4 regions of the Paenibacillus sp. FSL H8-0259 genome follow, and region 1 is predicted to be linked to each of the others. Evidence: riboswitches for the same ligand, from Rfam matches in the RefSeq annotation. Region 1 holds a riboswitch; each other region holds the start of a gene.
What was found. A riboswitch is a leader RNA that binds a small molecule or an ion and turns the genes downstream of it on or off. The one in region 1 is predicted to bind cyclic di-GMP.

Region 1 (4,687 bases):
GCCAACACCAACGCCAACGGCAGAACCGACACCAACACCAACGGCAGAACCGACACCAACACCAACGGCAGAACCGACACCAACACCAACGGTAGAGCCAACACCAACGCCAACGGCAGAACCGACGCCAACGCCAACAGTAGCACCGACGCCAACGCCAACTCCAACACCAACACCAACAGTAGAGCCAACACCGACACCGACACCAACGGCAACACCAACGGCAACACCAGTACCAACACCAACGGCTGAACCAACACCAACACCAACAACAGAGCCAACACCGACACCAACACCAACATCAACACCGACACCAACACCGACACCAACACCGACATCAACACCAACAACAGAACCAACACCGACACCAACAACAGAACCAACACCGACACCAACAGCAGCACCGACACCAACGCCAACGGCAGAGCCAACACCGACACCAACGGCAGAACCGACACCAACACCAACGGCAGAACCGACACCAACACCGACAGCAGCACCGACACCAACACCGACAGCAGCACCGACGCCAACACCAACAGCAGATCCAACACCAACACCAACGGTAGAGCCGACACCAACGCCAACGGCAGAGCCAACACCGACACCGACACCGACACCGACACCAACACCAACACCAACACCAACGTCAGAGCCGACACCAACACCAACACCAACACCAACACCAACACCAACACCAACACCAACACCAACACCAACACCAACACCAACACCAACACCAACACCAACACCAACACCAACACCAACACCAACACCAACACCAACACCAACACCAACAGTAGAGCCAACACCGACACCAACGGCAACACCAGTACCAACACCAACGGCTGAACCAACACCAACACCAACACCAACACCAACACCAACACCAACACCAACACCAACAACAGAGCCAACACCGACACCGACACCAACACCAACGGCAGAACCGACACCAACACCGACAGCAGCACCGACACCAACACCGACAGCAGCACCGACGCCAACACCAACAGCAGATCCAACACCAACACCAACGGTAGAGCCGACACCAACGCCAACGGCAGAGCCAACACCGACACCGACACCGACACCGACACCGACACCGACACCGACACCAACGGCAACACCAGCACCGACATTACCACCGACACCAGTGCCATCGTCTGCACCGCCCGTCTTTATTAATGTAGTGCCAACGCCGACTCCAATAATCGGCTATATTGTAAATCCGGATACCATAATCATTGATGATCCGCTGCCTTTGGGCCCTGTGGCAACAGCAACACCTCGGCCGTTAGTGGTGACACCAAGTCCAACCCTAACGCCAAGCCCAAGCGCAACACCAAGTTCAACGCCGATTGTGACAATCATTGATGAAGAGATTCCGTTAGGCAATGTACCTGCGGATGCCGCGCTCCCGAAGACTGGTGAGTCCAGTCCGGCTCCTTATTACTTAGTCGGTCTAGCCCTTGCAGGATTGGGAATATTCCTCGGCAGAAGATCCAGAACAGATAAACGTAAATAAATGCAATCCGTAAGATCCTTTCCGAAAGGCTGGCGATATCACCGCTAAATCGGGAAAAGGCTGCTTTGGGAGAAGACGTTCTCCTGAAAGCAGCCTTTTTCATATGGGATATACATTTGTTATTATGTTTCCTCTTAAAAGAAAATGTGCTAAGGAGAAAGAGGTGCGTCTTTAAGATCATGGGCCCTCATGTTTATATTAAAATTTGCAATATTAAAATTAGTTCTTTATACATGGTTCCAAAATATTCTTGTAGGTGCCATCGAGGGCGATGAGAGGATCGGGATTTAGGTGAAAAAGCTATAGATTCTTTAAAAAAACCTTTTGTAACAGTGCTTTGGAATGAATTAGCAGATATAATCTATTACCAGATGTTTCAAAGGATTTCATTGACAATCAGCCTTGATAGCGGATAAACTAAAAATAGTTCCAAAGTAACGAATGTCATAGACATTAGTATAAAAGTTTGATTTAGTACATAATTTCACAACCTAATCTTCCACTGACGTATAAACGCAAACCGTTCGAAAGGACGGGACGCAAAGTCCAGGAGTCTAAAGCGCGATGGAGCGCAATGATCGTCCGACTGCCGTAAAGAGAGCAATCCTCTTTCCGGCGGTCTTTTTTTGTTATATAAATGTGGCCTATATCTATATTAACTGTGAGGTGAGCTGTATGTTCCAATTAAAAAAATTCAAACGTCTTACGGTGTTCGGACTTATAGCAGTTCTGATTGTAGGAAGCGGCGGAATTATTTCACTGGGGAGCACCTCAGTTAAAGCCGAGGGCAACTCTTTGCCGGGCAATGCATCCAAGTATAATGTGTTCATCTTGGGAGATGTTGATGTTAAACATAGTGATATTGAAGGTAGATTAGCTGCCGGCGGAAACGTGAATTTAAATGTTAATTATTCTGTGGGACATAGTCTTACTAGTGAGGAAACGAAGGAAGCCTACTCTCTCATCGCCGGTGGTAATCTGTATTATTCCCAGGGAGAAACCGTGGGTGATGTAGTCTACGGGGGGAGTTATAGCGGCAGCGGCGGCCCGCGCGGGGGAACAGGAAGCTTACAACAACAAGTAAATGTTGTGGACTTTGCAGCCGAGTTCAGTTTGCTCCGTGAGAAATCTCAGCAGCTTGCTTCTCTGCCTGTTAATGGGGTTACCACTGCCAACTCCGGTAATTTCTTTTTGGAAGGTACAAATTCGGATGTTAACATATTTACTGTAGACGGCAGCAAGCTGTCTAGTGCAAATGAGTTGAGAATTAAGATTCCCGATGGCTCAACAGCTATAGTTAATATCTCCGGTACTTCAGTAACTATGAAGAATATGGGGACTGGAATTAATGGTAACGGAAATAAGGATAACGCTATGAACAGTAAAGTGTTATATAACTTCAGTCAAGCGACCAGTCTTCAAATCGAAGGTATCGGAGTTCTGGGATCTGTGCTGGCTCCATATGCCTCTATTCAATTTAATAATGGTCAAATCAACGGGAATCTGATCGGAGCTTCGCTCTCAGGATCGGGAGAATCCCACCATATACCTTATAAAGGCCAAGATCCGCCAACGGCAACGCCGACGCCACCGGCAACGACGCCGACGCCAACAGCAACACCAGCAGCGACACCGACGGCAACACCGGCAGCGACGCCGACGCCAGCAGCGACGCCGACGCCAACACCGGCAGCGACGCCGACGCCAACAGCAACGCCAACGCCAACGGCAACACCGGCAGCGACGCCAACACCAACGCCAACGGCAACACCGGCAGCGACGCCAACACCGACAGCGGCACCAACGGCAACACCGACAGTGGCACCAACGGCAACGGCAACACCGGCAGCGACGCCGACGCCAACGGCAACGCCAGCAGCGACGCCAACGCCAACGGCAACACCGGCAGCGACGCCAACGGCAACACCGGCAGCGACGCCAACGGCAACACCGGCAGCGACGCCAACAGCAACACCGACAGCGGCACCAACGGCAACACCGACAGTGGCACCAACGGCAACGCCGACAACAGCGCCAACGCCGACACCAACGGCAACGCCAACAACAGCGCCAACGGCAACGCCGACAGCGGCACCAACGGCAACACCGACAGCGGCACCAACGGCAACGCCGACAACAGTGCCAACGGCAACACCGGCAGCGGCACCAACAACAGTGCCGACCGCTGTACCGACAACAGCACCGACAGCAACCAGCACGAGCGTCTTTGTCCCAAGCTTCGTATTTCCGACATCAACCGCTCCGACAGTGATTGGGACTATTGTGACTGATACTGACACGACTATTATTGATGACCCGGTTCCTCTCGGGCCGGCAGCATCACCGGTTGTGACGGTGCTGACAACAACAGCGCTACAGCCAGTTGTGGAGGTTCCTGCACCTGGACCTTCACCTGTAGCAGGACCGGCACCTGAAGAAATCATTATCGATGACGAGATTCCTCTGGGCAGTGTGACTGCAGAGCAAACCCTGCCGCAGACGGGTGAATCAAGTCCTGCGCCGTACTATATTACGGGTGTTGTTCTTGCCGGTCTGGGCCTGCTTCTTAGAAGAACTGCCAGAGTGAACAAGCGCAAATGATTATGATTAAGCCGCTGTGTTTGGATGAGGGGGGCTGCCGGAGAGATTCTCCGGGAAGCAGTCTTTTTGTATACGGGGAGCGCATTCAATTCGTAGCTCACTACTTACACACACCAGGCAGCGCAGACTGACGGCAGTGTTTTTAGTTGGACGGATACCATGCTATACTATGCTCAAATTATTTATCTAAAAAAGCTGAGAATACTCCACCCTCGATAGGGTGGGGATGAATCAGCAGTTTTCGATTTCAAGACGAACATATGTGCTATAATATGAATGAGATCACTAAAAGGAGGTGTTGCACATGCTCGTGTCTGCGCAGGAGGTTTCTTCGAAACCCCTGGTTCATCAAGCCTATAAATATCGGATCTACCCCAATACAGAGCAAAAGCAACTCATTCGTCGAATGTTTGGCTGCTGCCGTTTTGTGTTCAATTACTTCTTGGAAGCTTGGAATCAAAGGTATGTGGAAACGGGAAAAGGCTTGTCTTATCACGCTTGTGCAACACAACTCCCCGGTTTAAAAGCACAATACGACTGGCTGAAAGAAGTCGATAG
Region 2 (4,687 bases), 700 kb from region 1:
TGAGATCGGACAGATAGCTTAACAGTGCGGTGGCTTCCTTGGAAGCGGAGGAATTAACGGGTTTGATTGGAGCGGCAGGAGTATTGACGGTACGTGCTACCGGAAGACTGCGCGCCTCCCCCCATGGCAGAAGAGAAAGGATAAGGATAATTGGAATAATTGTTGTATATAGCCTGTACTTACGGTAAGTGTTCAATATAATCTCCTTTCCCCGGGCCTCACTGCCGCCTTAGGCGTGCAGGCATGCAGTTCTCTGTTAAGAGGCTGCATTGAATTACCCGGATGGTCTATAGCTTAGTAGCCCTGCTGATAAGCAGGGCCATTAAGATTGGACTTTATAGGATTTAGAATTGTAACGTCTTAACCAGTATCAGCGCCAATAATGAATGCAGCTGCGGGGGTATGATCTTAGGAAGCGGAAGGGAGAAACAGTGCGCTCGCAGGAACCGTTGCCTTAACTTGGCTCGGACTCTCCCACATCAGGCGTGCTCTGGCATCTCCTTGATTCTCATAGTACTCCACTTGTATATCATATAGCTGACCGGCTGTCAGGCTTATGCTTCCTGTGCGTTCGGTCCCGCTCTGCTTCATCCAGCTGTCGATCACAAGCTCACCATTGATCCGTACGCGGATGCCGTCATCTGAAGTGGTATAAATCTGATAAGTCTCAGTGTATAGCGGCTTGAGCTTACCGCTCCAGCGTACAGAGAAGAAATCTATGCCGATTGCGGCATCCGGCGTGCCTTGACGCCAGTTGAAGTCAAGCACTGCATCGGTACGTACCACTGCCGGAGCACCAGACAACGTCATATTATTGAAATATTCCGCAACCAGCCCATTCGCCGCAGGAGCCTCGGCCGTAAGATTCTCCGGTAATGGAGCTTCTGCCGGCGTCGGTACCGCTGTTGGCGTTGGTGCCGCTGTCGGCGTTGGTGCCGCTGTCGGCGTTGGTGCCGCTGTTGGCGTTGGTGCCGCTGTCGGCGTTGGTGCCACTGTCGGCGTTGGTGCCGCTGTCGGCGTTGCTGTTGGCACCGGTGTTGGTGTTGATACTGGTAACGGCGTTGCTGTTGGTACTGGTGTTGCAGTCACAGCCGGAGCATCCAAAGCTGCTTTGCTGGCTGAAGAAGCAGCCGTGTTCACAAATAACGCGCTTGTAGGGACAGTTGCCTTCGCCTGGCTTGGACTCTGCCACATCAGGCGGATATTGGCATCGCCGGCATTCTCGTAATACTCCACTTTGATATCATACAGCCGGCCTGCCTGCAGGTTTATGCTTCCTGTACGCTCGGTACCGCTCTGTTTGGTCCAGCTGTCGATTACAGCTGTGCCGTCAATATAGACGCGGATACCATCATCGGATGTAGTGATAATCTGATAGGTTTCACTGAAAGAAGGTTTGATCTGACCCGTCCAGCGTATGGAGAAGCTATCCACTCCAAGCTTGGCATCCGGCGCTGCCTGGCGCCAGTTAAAGTTCAGCAGCGCATCATTCCGGACCAGAACCGGAGTGCCCGAAAGCGTCATGTTCTTGTAGTATTCTCCCTGAAGACCATTCTGAACGACGGGGGCCGTCACAGAATCATTGGAAGCAGGGGGCGGCGTCAGTATCGGTATTGGCATTGCAGTCTGTACCGGCGCTGGTGTTGCTGTTGGAACTGGCGTTGGCGTTGCTGTCGGTACCGGCGTTGGTGTTGCTGTTGGTACTGGCGTTGGTGTTGCTGTTGGTACCGGCGTTGGTGTTGCTGTTGGTACTGGCGTTGCTGTCGGTTCCGGCGTTGGCGTTGCTGTTGGTTTCGGCGTCGCCGTAGCAAATGTGCCTGCTTTATAATCGTCCCGGGTCACAGTATAGCTGTCGCTCATGAAACCTTTGATGGTAGCAACTGTGTTGGTTTCATACAGCATTTTTCCCCAGCTCATCATATATACCCAATTTTTCTGTGAGAGTTGCAGCTTTGCTGTGCTTGGCATTTGTCCATTCTCGCCAATGGCAATCGGTTTGCCATTCGCAAGTGCGAGCAGGCTGTCATGATATTTATTCATATAATCGTTCTCATATATATCTGCCGCGAGTACATCCACCTTGTCAGCCCCCGGGTAGGTCAGCGCATAAGGATCAGACCAGGCATTGGGTGCATTGGGGTTCCATACCCACAGCAGGTTGTTTAATTTATGAACGTTTACGAAACGGTCATACATAATATTCCAAAGCGCAGCAAAGTTATTTTTCTTCCCCCACCAGAACCAGTCACCGTTCATTTCGTGGTAAGGTCTCCAGAGTACGGGAACACCAGCATCCCGCAGGCTTTTAAGTGAAACTGCCACTTTGTCCAGATCTGCAATCAATGCAGTGTACTGTGTTGTACCCGGAGTAATATATTTATTGAATTCCGCCTGGCTCAGCGGTTTCTGAACATTGGACCAGAGGTATGCGGTACCGGGCAGATTCTCATGAAAAGTCATGGCTACAATGCCGCCGCCCTTATACCAGTTGATCGCGCTGTTCACAACATTTCTGCGTTGCGCCGCTGCTGTACTTTCCGATTGCCCGCTGATTACGCCCAGTTCATAGCCGTGAAGAGCAGCATATTGTCCGCTGGTTCCTTTCAGCTTGTTGCTGAATTCGTCCGGACTTTCCAGATAGTCATGTTGGCCGGTAATAATGCCTTTTCCAGTGATAGAATACAGATCATCCAGCAATCTGACTGCTTCGGTTGAAGCCTCCGGATTAACGGGCGCTTTGGAACTAGACGCAGCTTCTGCAGATGAAGGCATTCCGCCGAGTCCCAGAGGTACTGCAGTCAATAAAAGGGCCAGAGACAGCACAGTGCACAGCAAACGAGACTTACGGTAAGTTATCAAAATCCATCTTCCTTTCGGTAGCCAGGCTGCCACTCTTGCGAAGGCCCTATAGCTTTGCGTCCCTATCTTTCGATTAGGTTTGCCTTTGTCGTATTGGAAGGATTAATCCCTCTTACCGTAAGTATCGTCCCTATTTAGTTTTAATTTAGAGCAAAAATGAATTTTTCTTAATAAATGGTTCTTAATACCTGTTTTGGATTTGTAACAATTGGTTATATAGATAGATTAGACCTATGAAATGAATTGCTGCAAGGCGATATCTTCCCAATCCAAGGTGATTCGGATGTTATCTTCCTCCACCAGCTCAGAGCCGGTCTGCACTTCGATAAATTCCATATCTGTCAATGCCAGGATCGCATGCTTGGTGCCTTCCGGAATCCGTACGACATCCCCCGCCTTCACATTATGCATTTTCTCATTGAGCACAATGCTGGCTTCACCGCTGACAATGGTCCAGATTTCACTGCGTTTGTGATGCAGCTGATAGCTGATATTTTTACCTTCAGAGATAAAGATTCGCTTCGTCAGCACCTCATTGCCTTCCGCATATTTCACATAATCAATTACCTTGTAGTGGCCCCAGCGGCGTTCTTCGTACATCGGTCTTTGTTCAAAAGATTTCAGCACTTCTTTAATGCGCGGGCTCTCCGCCTTGTGCGTAACCAGAATTCCGTCCGGGCTGGCGGCGATAATCAGATCCTTCGCTCCGATCACGGTGATCGGAATGTCCAGCTCGTTGATCAGGCAGGTGCCTTCGGAATCTGCAGTGACGAAGCCTTTGCCGACATGATTGCTGGTCATTTCTTCAGTCAGCGTGTTCCAAGTGCCCAGATCCTTCCAGAATCCGGCGTAAGGCTGAACCACGATATTCTCTTCTTTTTCCACCACTTCGTAATCAAAACTGATGGAAGCCAGCAGTTTATACTGCTTCTGCAGTTCCTCATAGTTCAGCGGCAGTCCTTTGCGCTGCAGAATATCCAGCAGATAACCTAGACGGAAAGCAAACACGCCGCAGTTCCAGAGCGCGTTCCGGCTGATCAGCTCCTCAGCCTGCTTGCGGTCCGGCTTCTCCTGGAAGTGGCTCACCTGCAGATACCCGCTCGCCCCCGCTTCGGCGCTGGTAGGAATGATATAGCCGTATTTCTCGGAGGCATGCTCCGGAACTACGCCCATCAGCGCCAGATTGGCGCCGCTCTCCAGCATCGTGCTCTCCAGCTGCAGAACGGTTTCGAAGAAGGACGACTCCACATAAGGATCGACGGGCAGGATGGCTACCGTCTCGCTTGGTGAAACACCGGCGACCGAATACAGATAAGCTGCTGTCAGTGCGATGGCAGGGAAGGTATCGCGCCGCTCCGGCTCAACGATAATCGGCACCCCGCTGCCCAGCTGGCTCTGAATCATCTCTACCTGGCTGCGGCCGGTAGCCAGGTAGGACGATTCCGCCATCCCTGTCTCCTGCAGCTGTCTCCATACCCGCTGTACCATGGATTCCGGTTCACCTGCCGGGCTTTCCAGTACTTTCAGAAATTGCTTCGAACGTGAATCATTGGACAAAGGCCAGAGCCGTTTACCAGAACCGCCTGATAGAAGTACTAGTTTCATAAGTGAACCCTCCTAAGTTTATATGATGTCGCGAAAATATCGGATTGTTATTGGGAGCAGGCTGCGTTTGCTTAAGCCTAAAGGCGGCTGTTATGAGGGTCACTGCAAGGAATGTTTGGACTTTCGGCCGCTGTTGTCTCCAGATTTCCTGATTTAAACCGCTTATCGCGGTAGAAATCCGGAGACAAAGGCGGACGCTAACGCTCCTACAGTTCCAAAATTC
Region 3 (4,687 bases), 110 kb from region 1:
ATTATCCCCGGGTTGCTCCTGCTCCTCTACGCACTGTATTCCTCCTGGAAAGCCGTAGCGGCACTGGAGAAGAAGAATGCAGGGCCAGCGGTGACCGGCGGACCGGATACCCTTCCAGACATTGTGCAATAAACCGATTGTCCTCTCCCGTTTACGAAACGCGGAGCAACAATAAATTTTCCCCGAAGACAGGTAAAGACAAAAAAAGAACGATGAGAGAGGGATGAACAAATGAACGTTAAAAAAACATTAGGTCTCGGCGTTGTATCGGCAGCACTCGGATTAACCCTGGTCGGCGGAGGAACCTTCGCTTACTTCAGCAGTACCTCCACCACTGCAGCTTCTTTTAACAACGGAACTTTATTACTTAATTCGGACCCCTCCGTTATTGTCAATCTCAGCAATCTTAAACCGGGGGATACGATCCTAAGAGATTTTAAATTGAAAAATGACGGAACGCTCAATATTCCCAAAGTTGTTCTGCGTACCTCATCTGTCATTACAGATGCCCAGGGAGATAACGGCGCCCATAATCTCAAAGACGATATTATTGTGACGTTCCTAGTTAACAAGGATAAGGTAACATCACCTGTTCTGGTCGTTTCACTGGCCGAACTTGAGCAGCAAAGTCCGGATCTTGTAGCCAAGGGAATTCTCGGCGGAATCTTTGGTGTAGAGAATGGGGGCATCAAAGCAGGCACCTCAGATAAACTGAGCGTACAGTTTGCCTTCAAGGAAACCTTCCAGCCGCAAAACTACTATCAAGGCGATACACTGGCCCTGACCCTGAACTTCGAAGCCAACCAGGAAAAAGGCGCCCTCAAATAATCTATCTGTATATGCATTCCTGATCACCGATCTTAAAAAAACATAATATACTCGAGGAGGAAATTAATTATGGGTATCAAAAAAACATTGGGTCTTGGCGTAGCATCGGCAGCACTGGGATTGTCTTTAATCGGAGGGGGCACCTTCGCTTACTTCAGCTCCACAGCAACCAGCACGGCAACCTTCGCGGCAGGCACGCTGAAGCTCGGCTCTTCCTTTAATACACCTGTTGCCCTGACCAATCTGAAACCGGGTGATTACACCGTACGCACGTTCACCTTGTCCAATGACGGCACCCTGGATATCAAACTCCTAACGCTGGCCACCAGCTACACTGTAACTGATGCGAAGGGCGATAATGCCGGCCAGGATCTTGGAGATCACTTCAAAATCAAACTTCTCGACAGCTCTTATACCAGCGGTCCGCTTGCCGGCCATGTGCTGTCCGAGATCTCCCTGAAGGACCTGAAGAACACTTCCAGCTATGATCTCGTAACGGCGGGTGTACTGCCGGGAGGCATCGCCGCTACCCAAACCAAAACCTTCAAGATTGCTTTCGAATTCGTTGACAATACCCAGGATCAGAATATCTTCCAGGGTGACGGCTTGGCGCTGAACTGGACATTCAATGCTACGCAAGGTTTGGGAGAAGCCAAATAAGGCTATTAAATTATATACACAAAACGGCATATCCTCCCTCATCCGGGCTGGATATGCCGTTTTGTCTCTCCCCGCCAGCTTCTGGCAGGAACAAGGGTTTTTGTCCGTTTTGCGAATTTTTGTTATACTGATAACAAAAAGTACGGAGGGCGTTGTAATCGTGTCAGATAATATGGGAAGCCGCATCCATAGGCTCCGGCTGGAGAAGGGTTATTCTTTATCCGAGCTTGCGGATAAGGCTGACGTGGCGAAATCATACTTAAGTAATGTCGAACGGAATATCCAATCCAACCCCTCCATTCAATTTATCGAAAAAATTGCCGATGCACTCCAAGTATCCATTCACGTATTACTGTATGGCGGAATTGCAGAAACTGCAGAGCCGGTTCTCGATGGAGAATGGTTCAGGCTGGTTCAGGATGCGATGGCCTCTGGTATAAGCAAACGTGAATTCAAGGAGTTTCTCGATTATCAGAAATGGCGGCTGGAGCAGAAGGATAACTGAAATACCCCACAAAGTGAGGCAGCAGCCTCGATGATTACCCAGGTACTTTGCGGGGACCCCGAAACAACATGTAAATTCCAACAGAAGAGGGCACAGCGTGTACACCGCTGTGCCCTCTTCTGTATGTATCCGTACAATGCTGAATGCCCTACATCGCCTGGAGTGCTTTTTCAGTAAAAAAACGCCGAATCTCGTCTGCCTGGATGCCAGCCTGCTTAGCAGACATTAGCAAATGCACCCATTCTAAATCCAGATCAACTGCCTGCAGTTCGTCATTCCCCTGGTTGGACTTATCCAAGAAATCTCCTCCTAGAATTTTCGCGTCCCCAGGCAGTCCGGCCATCATAGTATTTCTACTTTAGATCCGAGACTTTGTGCCCCTGTCTTTCGGCAGGTTTACCCTTTACTGGACCCTTTACATGAAAGGATCTGAAAAGAATCGATGAAACCGTTCTCCGCAATAACATTATACAAGATCTTACATGAAAAGTGTGTCGTTTTCTGGAATTTTTTTATGTTAAATCGTGAAGACCCTTAGCTAAAATTGCCAATAGCTTGTATAAATAATTCCAATTCATCTTCAATCGGTCCAAATTAGTTTAAATATACTAAATAGATATTAATCCCGTAACACAATATAGAAACAATTACCCATTCCTATGATTTACAACCACCTAAATCCCTTAATTTTTTATTAATTTTAACGATATTTTATTTTTCCGGCTTCACCCGGGAAATTTATGATTGTTCCGTATGAATCCCCTGCTGAATCATACCGTTTTGCGAACGGATTGCACGAAAGTATGAATTGATTACCCTGCCGGAAAGTAGCACAATAAGATGAGAATGAAACCGCAAACATCGCAGCTCCGCTAAGCGGTGTTCCTAATATACCGCATGTGGAGTTTATCCGTTAGGAGGACCTACTCATGGCCGTCAAAGAGCCCTATAACGAATCTGTCTGGAGCAAGTATTACGGTCCCAATCTGGGCTACATTCAGGAGAAATACGAGCAGTTTGTCAAGGACCCCACTTCCGTAGAGCATCATTACCGCGACCTCTTCACAGTATCCGGCCCGCCTCCCCTGGCTCCGGATGCCGTCAAGACGCCTCCCCCCGCCATCTCAGGAGATACAGAGTGGCTCAGGAAAGCCGTTAAAGCTTCCAAGCTAATGGCTAACATCCGAATATACGGCCATATGGCTGCCGATATCGATCCGCTGGAGCGGAGCACCAACCCGATGGCGAAATGGCTGGAGATCGAGACCTATGAGCTGACGCGCGAAGATCTGAATGCCCTGCCGGCTTCATTGATCTGGGAGAATGCCCCTGAGGGCGTGCATACCGCTATGGATGCCGTTCACAGAATGCGCCAGGCCTACACACAGACCATTGCCTATGAATTCGGGCATGTGCATGACGAGCGTGAGCTGCGCTGGCTCAACAGCCAGGCGGAATCCACAACGTCGCCTGCTCCACTGAACCATGCGGAACGCAAAGAGCTGCTGAAACGCCTGATTCAGGTAGAGCAGTTCGAGACCTTCCTGCATAAGACCTTCGTCGGCCAGAAGCGCTTCAGCCTGGAGGGCAATGATGCCCTCGTGCCTATGCTGGATGAAATTGTCCGCGCTGCCGCACATGACGGCGCAGAGCATATCCTGATGGGTATGGCCCACCGCGGAAGACTTAATGTGCTTGCCCACATTCTGGGCAAACCTTATGATATTATTTTCTCGGAATTCCATCATTCGCCGAACAAGGAGCTCTTCCCGTCCGAAGGCTCCATGGGTGTCACCTATGGCTGGAGCGGGGATGTGAAATACCATCTAGGCGCCGACCGCGCCGTCCGCGAAGGCGAAACTGTGCGTACCCGCATCACGCTTGCGAACAACCCGAGCCATCTCGAGTTCGTGAATCCGGTCGTTGAAGGCTTCACGCGTGCAGCCCAGGAGGAACGGGGCACCCCAGGCCTGCCTAAGCTGAATACGGACAAAGCCATGGCCGTGCTTATGCATGGCGATGCCGCCTTCCCTGGTGAAGGCATTGTTGCGGAAACACTTAATATCGGCAAATTGCAAGGTTATCAGAATGGCGGCACTGTGCATATTATCGTCAATAACCGGATCGGCTTCACCACCGAAAGTGAAGATTCCCGCTCCACGCATTACGCCAGTGATCTGGCGAAGGGCTATGAGATCCCGGTAGTGCATGTCAATGCCGACGACCCCGAAGCCTGTATTGCTGCCGTCCGTATGGCCAGCGCTTACCGCCATTTGTTCAAGAAGGATTTCCTGATTGATCTGATCGGGTACCGCCGGCACGGCCATAATGAGATGGATGATCCGGAAACCACCCAGCCGGTGGTTTATGGCAAGGTCCGCAACCACCCTACCGTCTACCGCGTTTATGCGGAACGCCTGCAGCGCGAGAAGGTCGTTACAGCCGATGAGGTGAAGAACATGATTGCCGAGGCCGAGAATGTGCTGCAGCAGGCCTTCGAGCAGATGAAGGAAGGGAAACAGAAGAACGCCGAGGCCAAGACTTCGGTCGTCCTGGATACGGGAACACCGGTGCACCGCCCTACAGCGGTTCCGCTGGCCAGCCTCCAGGAGATTAACCGTGAGCTGCTGAGCGTACCGGCCGGCTTCACAGTCTATCCGAAGCTGGAGCGGATTCTGCAGCGGCGCAAGGATG
Region 4 (4,687 bases), 930 kb from region 1:
GCGCTTTTCTCCATAGCACGGAAGGTCAGCTCTTCATTGCCGCCGAGCTTGATGCCCACCTTTTGGCCGACAAGATCTTCCATTGTGGTGATACCGGATTCTTTAAGCGTGAACATTACGAACGGGGTTTTGCGGTATATCGCAGATAACGCCTTAACCGGTACGCCTTTTTCTCTGGCAATAATGATCTGGTCAGCACCGGTTACCCCGAACTCCTCACTGCCCGAAGCGACCATCTGTACCGCCGGAAAATCCGAGCCTCCCGGCCGAATCTCCACATCCAGCCCCGCTTCCTTATAGAAGCCCTTTTCAACTGCGGTATAGAACCCGGCAAACTGCGCCTGATGAATCCACTTCAACCTCAGAACAACCTTCTTAAGCTCACCGGAGCCTTCCGCCCCCTGTCCCTCAGCCTTGCCGGTATCCGAATTGTTGCCGCAGGCTGTAATGAGCAGCATTAGTGAAGTGAGCAGGATAAGCGCTTTGGTTCTGGACTTGTTCCACATGGTGATTCCCCCGTTATGATGTTATTTGGAATACTGGTCATTCGTAATTCGTATTTAGAATTGCTCCAGCGCCTTCAGCACCGCTTGCGAATCACTCACACTGCCGAAGACACCGCCCTGCATTTTGACCATATTGAGCGCTGCCAGGTGATTGGCATAATCCGTAGCACCCGTGCAATCCTCCAGGATCAGACATTCATAACCGCGGTCATTGGCTTCGCGCATCGTCGTGTGTACACAGACATCCGTCGTGATTCCGGTCAGAATCAGATGGGTAATCCCTTTATTCTTCAATATTAAATCCAGGTCCGTAGCATAAAAGCTGCCTTTACCCGGCTTGTCAATAATGTGCTCTCCCGGTATAGGTGCCAGTTCATCAATGATCTGCCAGCCGCGCTCGCCCCGTACGAGAATCCGTCCCGCCGGTCCTTCCGAGCCGATCTCAGCACCGATCTGTCTGCTCCGCCACCGTTTATTCGCCGGCAGATCGGACAGATCCGGCTTATGGCCTTCCCGGGTATGGATAACGGTGAATCCGTTAATTTCCCGGATGCGTGCCAGCAGCCGCCCAATCGGCTGAATCGCTCTGGATGTTAATGAGAGGTCGTAGCCCATTCGCTCCACGTAACCGCCTTTGCCGCAAAAATCCGTCTGCATATCGATAATCATCAGTGCCGTCTTCGCCGGATCAAGGACGCCGTCATAGGGCCAGGTGTAAGGTGCTGCTGTAATCTGCATGGTTCATGCTCCCCTTCCAGAATTCAATGCATGTATTTAATGTTATGTTTATTAACATTAATTTTATATTTCCTGCTGTTTGTTAGATTATATTACAACAAATTTGCAATGTCTTCGTTTTTATTACGAAATAATGCGCTAATTGTTTGTGTTATTCTACATATATAACATAAACATTACATATAAGCCCCGGATTAACCCTATTCATATATTAAAAAAGCCGCCCAACGCAGGCAGCCTCAGCAGCAGTCCGTTCTCCAGCTCAAAGATCCGGCTGTTCTTGCAGAGCAGACTCCTCCCATAAGCTGTAAGCGCTGGGAAACCAGTTTTTCAAGCAATATAGAGCTGCACATTTCAAGATTATTAATAAATTGGCAGAATACAGTTGAAAAATAGCTCCTTAAGTACTAGAATTAAGCTTGTTTGCAGAAGTTCCTGCAGCGCAGGAACCAGTTATGACCTTTTTTGTCGATTACAGTCGATTGAAATCGCCTCATGCTGAGTGTATATCATTGATCTATTTCTAAAGGCAAACTTCCTGAAAGGGTAGGACGCAAAGCAATGGGCCTAAGAATGCTGAGAATCCGCGTTTATGGTCGCCAGGCTGCCAATAGAGACCACGTAAGCCATCAGTCACCGGGAGATCCCCCAGGCTTTATGATGCTCTTTTCTGTACGAATGCCATTGATTATACGAAAAAGCGAGGTTAAGATAATGCCGCAGCAATTCATCGAACCAACCCGATATGATTTCGTGGAATCCTTGATGCTTGAACGGACCGGATTCCTGGATTCTTTCTCTGTGGAGGGCCGGACTTCCGGCGGGATGAATGGAGATAAGGATGGAATTATCCTTGTGCAGAATAATCAGATCTTCATTACTCCCCCGCTCTCTGGCGGCAAGCCCGCCCGGATCTCCGCTGTTCATCCTGTAGTGCTGAAGATCAACTGGAAGACCGTTACAGAGCCTACTGAGGTAACCTCAGCGGATCATATTACCTGGGAAATTTGCGAGAAGCCACAGTATCAGATTACGGTTTCACCTGACAAGCTCAAAGTGCATTTCACCTTGTACCGTGCAGAGAAGTACGCCTGGAATCTGGTCAATTGCCCGGCTTCCTTCGAAGCCGCAGTCCGGGCTGAGCCTAACCGGGCGATGCTGCTGTCCACGCTCACCATAGAACAGATTCTTTCTTCGCTGGATAACCGCTCCATTCTGCGGAATCTGAATATCCCGGCCCTATACGCCGAACTGAACAACCCTACATATCTCCCTGTCTGTATCGCAGAAGGGAGAGCCCCGCTGCCCGGCAAGAAATCAAGGCTGCAGCTATCCCTCCCGGAGCATACGCTCACAGGCAATGGAATGCTCCGGGAGGGACGAACTGCGGAAGCTGCAGATTCCTTAGATTATCTGCGGTTTCCGGGAGCCCCCTTCGCCAGAGAGGGAGAGGTATTCGCCCGCAAGCTGCCGCCCGAAGAGGGAATTCCCGGATTCGACGTAGAAGGAGGCATCTTGCCTCCACCTCCACCGCAGGATATTTATTTCGCAGCCGGAGACAATGCACGGCTGCTTCCAAACGGGGAGATCGCGGCTCTGCGTACGGGCAGACCCCGCATCTGCGGAGACTCCGGCAGCGTCACAACCTGCGATTTCCCGGACCTATGCCTCATCACCAAGGAAATGGCGGCAACAGCCCGTGAGATTATGTTTGCAGGTGACATCGTCGTACCCTCAGATATTGAAGGCCCTATGTGTATTGAGGCGTTAGGGAATGTGTATATCTACGGCAACGTCTGCCAATCTACAATTACGGCTACAGGCAGTATCTATATAAGCGGTCAAGTAACCGGCTGCAGCCTGCACACCGGACTTGCCGGGGTACACCAGCACCGCCTGCACCGCTTCTCCAGTCTTCTGCTGACTGAAGTTGGCGGACTGCGGGAAGCCGCCCGGCTGCTGGCCAAGAATGTAGAATCCCGCCAGCAATCCGTGAAATACGGTCTGGTGGTTATGCTGCTGCTGGAGGATAAGTACAGCCATATAGAGTGCCTGATCAGCGATCTTAAATCCGCACTGCTGTGCATGGAAGGGGCCCCCCAGCCCGGTACGGATCAGCTCAAGCAGATGCTGGAGGTTTTTACCCATCCGGGGCAGTTCACCGAGTTTATCACTGACAGTGTTCTGAACAGCTTCTCCCGGCTGCTGCGTAATCTGTGTGAAGACATTGAACTGCTCCAGGAGGAGCATGTCTTCATTAATATCGCCCGTTCCCATAACAGTATCCTGGAGTCCGGCGGAGAACTGATCCTGCGGGACGCGGACGCAGAAACGGTCTAAGCCTGCTGTAATGTAACCCCTGACAAGTACAAACGGCTGCCCCTCTTCTGAGGGAGCAGCCGTTTGTTTATTCCTTACCCAGACCGGGTACCGGGGTCTGCAGGACACTCCCGGCATTCCGGCCCAGCCTGACATTCACCAGAATAATGCTGCTCACAATCAGCAGCATACCGATGACCAGATTCAACGTAATCTGTTCATGCAATAAGACTACACTGGAGCCGATGGAAATCAGCGGAATCAGAAAGGTGAACGAGCCTACCTTGCCGGCCTCTCCTTCATTGATCAGCTTGAAGTATACCAACCAGCCCAGCGCAATCACGAAGACCGCGATGAACAGTGTATTTATTATAAAAGTACTACTCCAGGTAATATCCGCCCAGCTCTCCGAAGCTGAGCCTGCCGCCAGCAGGATTACCCCGCCGATCATGATCTGCATTGCGGTCATCCACAGCATATCTACTCTGGCTGCATTGCGTTTGGTGTAGACCGTAGCCAGCGCCCAGCTGAGTGCACTAGCCAAGGCCAGCAGTACGCCTATAGGCGAGATACTTCCGGTTAATCCCCCAAGGCTTAACGAGGCTACCCCGAGGAAGCCGATTACGAGGCCGGCGATCTTAAGCCCGTACATCCGCTCGCCCAGCCAGATCCAGGCAAAGATTCCGAGCAGCACCGGCTGCAGGAATACAATGGCCGAGAATAATCCGGACGGCACATACTGCAGGCCAATCGTCTGGAAGCCATAGTAGAAGACGATACTGAGGAAGGCTGACACCAGATAGACGGGCCAGAGCTGGCGCAAATGCAGCTGCTTCCGCTTCGGCAGCGCCGCGATGATTAGTATAATACCGGCAATGACCGTTCGGATTCCGGCGAACAGCAAGGGCGGGGCATACGTTAAGGCAATTTTGGAGAGCGGCCAGTTGATGCCCCAGACAATAACCAGGAACACTAATAAGCCAATGGTTTGCTTCCGCTTCTGCATGAGTTCACCTCTTGTTCTGATTTCTTCCCAAATGATACAATAGATTCAGTCATAATTGAAATGAATTATAATCATGAGGGGCATACCAGATTAGATATGAATAACACTCAAATTCGCC

Region 2: linked by a shared signal. The riboswitch ahead of NSU01_RS05495 (PA14 domain-containing protein) and the one ahead of NSU01_RS02525 (choice-of-anchor A family protein) in region 1 are both predicted to bind cyclic di-GMP.
Region 3: linked by a shared signal. The riboswitch ahead of NSU01_RS02050 (anti-repressor SinI family protein) and the one ahead of NSU01_RS02525 (choice-of-anchor A family protein) in region 1 are both predicted to bind cyclic di-GMP.
Region 4: linked by a shared signal. The riboswitch ahead of NSU01_RS33950 (flagellar assembly protein A) and the one ahead of NSU01_RS02525 (choice-of-anchor A family protein) in region 1 are both predicted to bind cyclic di-GMP.

The regions. Positions count from the first base shown of each region.
Region 1 covers NZ_CP150147.1:583,691-588,377, forward strand. The annotation lists gene NSU01_RS02520 (hypothetical protein) at 1-1,163, opposite strand, end outside; cyclic di-GMP riboswitch class I at 2,033-2,122, shown strand; gene NSU01_RS02525 (choice-of-anchor A family protein) at 2,204-4,129, shown strand; gene tnpB (IS200/IS605 family element RNA-guided endonuclease TnpB) at 4,434-4,687, shown strand, end outside.
Region 2 covers NZ_CP150147.1:1,285,565-1,290,251, reverse strand. The annotation lists gene NSU01_RS05500 (glycosyl hydrolase) at 1-196, opposite strand, end outside; gene NSU01_RS05495 (PA14 domain-containing protein) at 409-2,859, opposite strand; cyclic di-GMP riboswitch class I at 2,873-2,953, opposite strand; gene NSU01_RS05490 (sugar phosphate nucleotidyltransferase) at 3,091-4,464, opposite strand.
Region 3 covers NZ_CP150147.1:472,573-477,259, reverse strand. The annotation lists gene NSU01_RS02070 (signal peptidase I) at 1-132, shown strand, start outside; gene NSU01_RS02065 (TasA family protein) at 232-828, shown strand; gene NSU01_RS02060 (TasA family protein) at 898-1,488, shown strand; gene NSU01_RS02055 (helix-turn-helix domain-containing protein) at 1,661-1,993, shown strand; gene NSU01_RS02050 (anti-repressor SinI family protein) at 2,142-2,291, opposite strand; cyclic di-GMP riboswitch class I at 2,320-2,404, opposite strand; gene NSU01_RS02045 (2-oxoglutarate dehydrogenase E1 component) at 2,923-4,687, shown strand, end outside.
Region 4 covers NZ_CP150147.1:7,898,805-7,903,491, forward strand. The annotation lists gene NSU01_RS33940 (ABC transporter substrate-binding protein) at 1-506, opposite strand, end outside; gene NSU01_RS33945 (isochorismatase family cysteine hydrolase) at 561-1,244, opposite strand; cyclic di-GMP riboswitch class I at 1,763-1,856, shown strand; gene NSU01_RS33950 (flagellar assembly protein A) at 1,959-3,584, shown strand; gene NSU01_RS33955 (DMT family transporter) at 3,652-4,569, opposite strand; gene NSU01_RS33960 (LysR family transcriptional regulator) at 4,666-4,687, shown strand, end outside.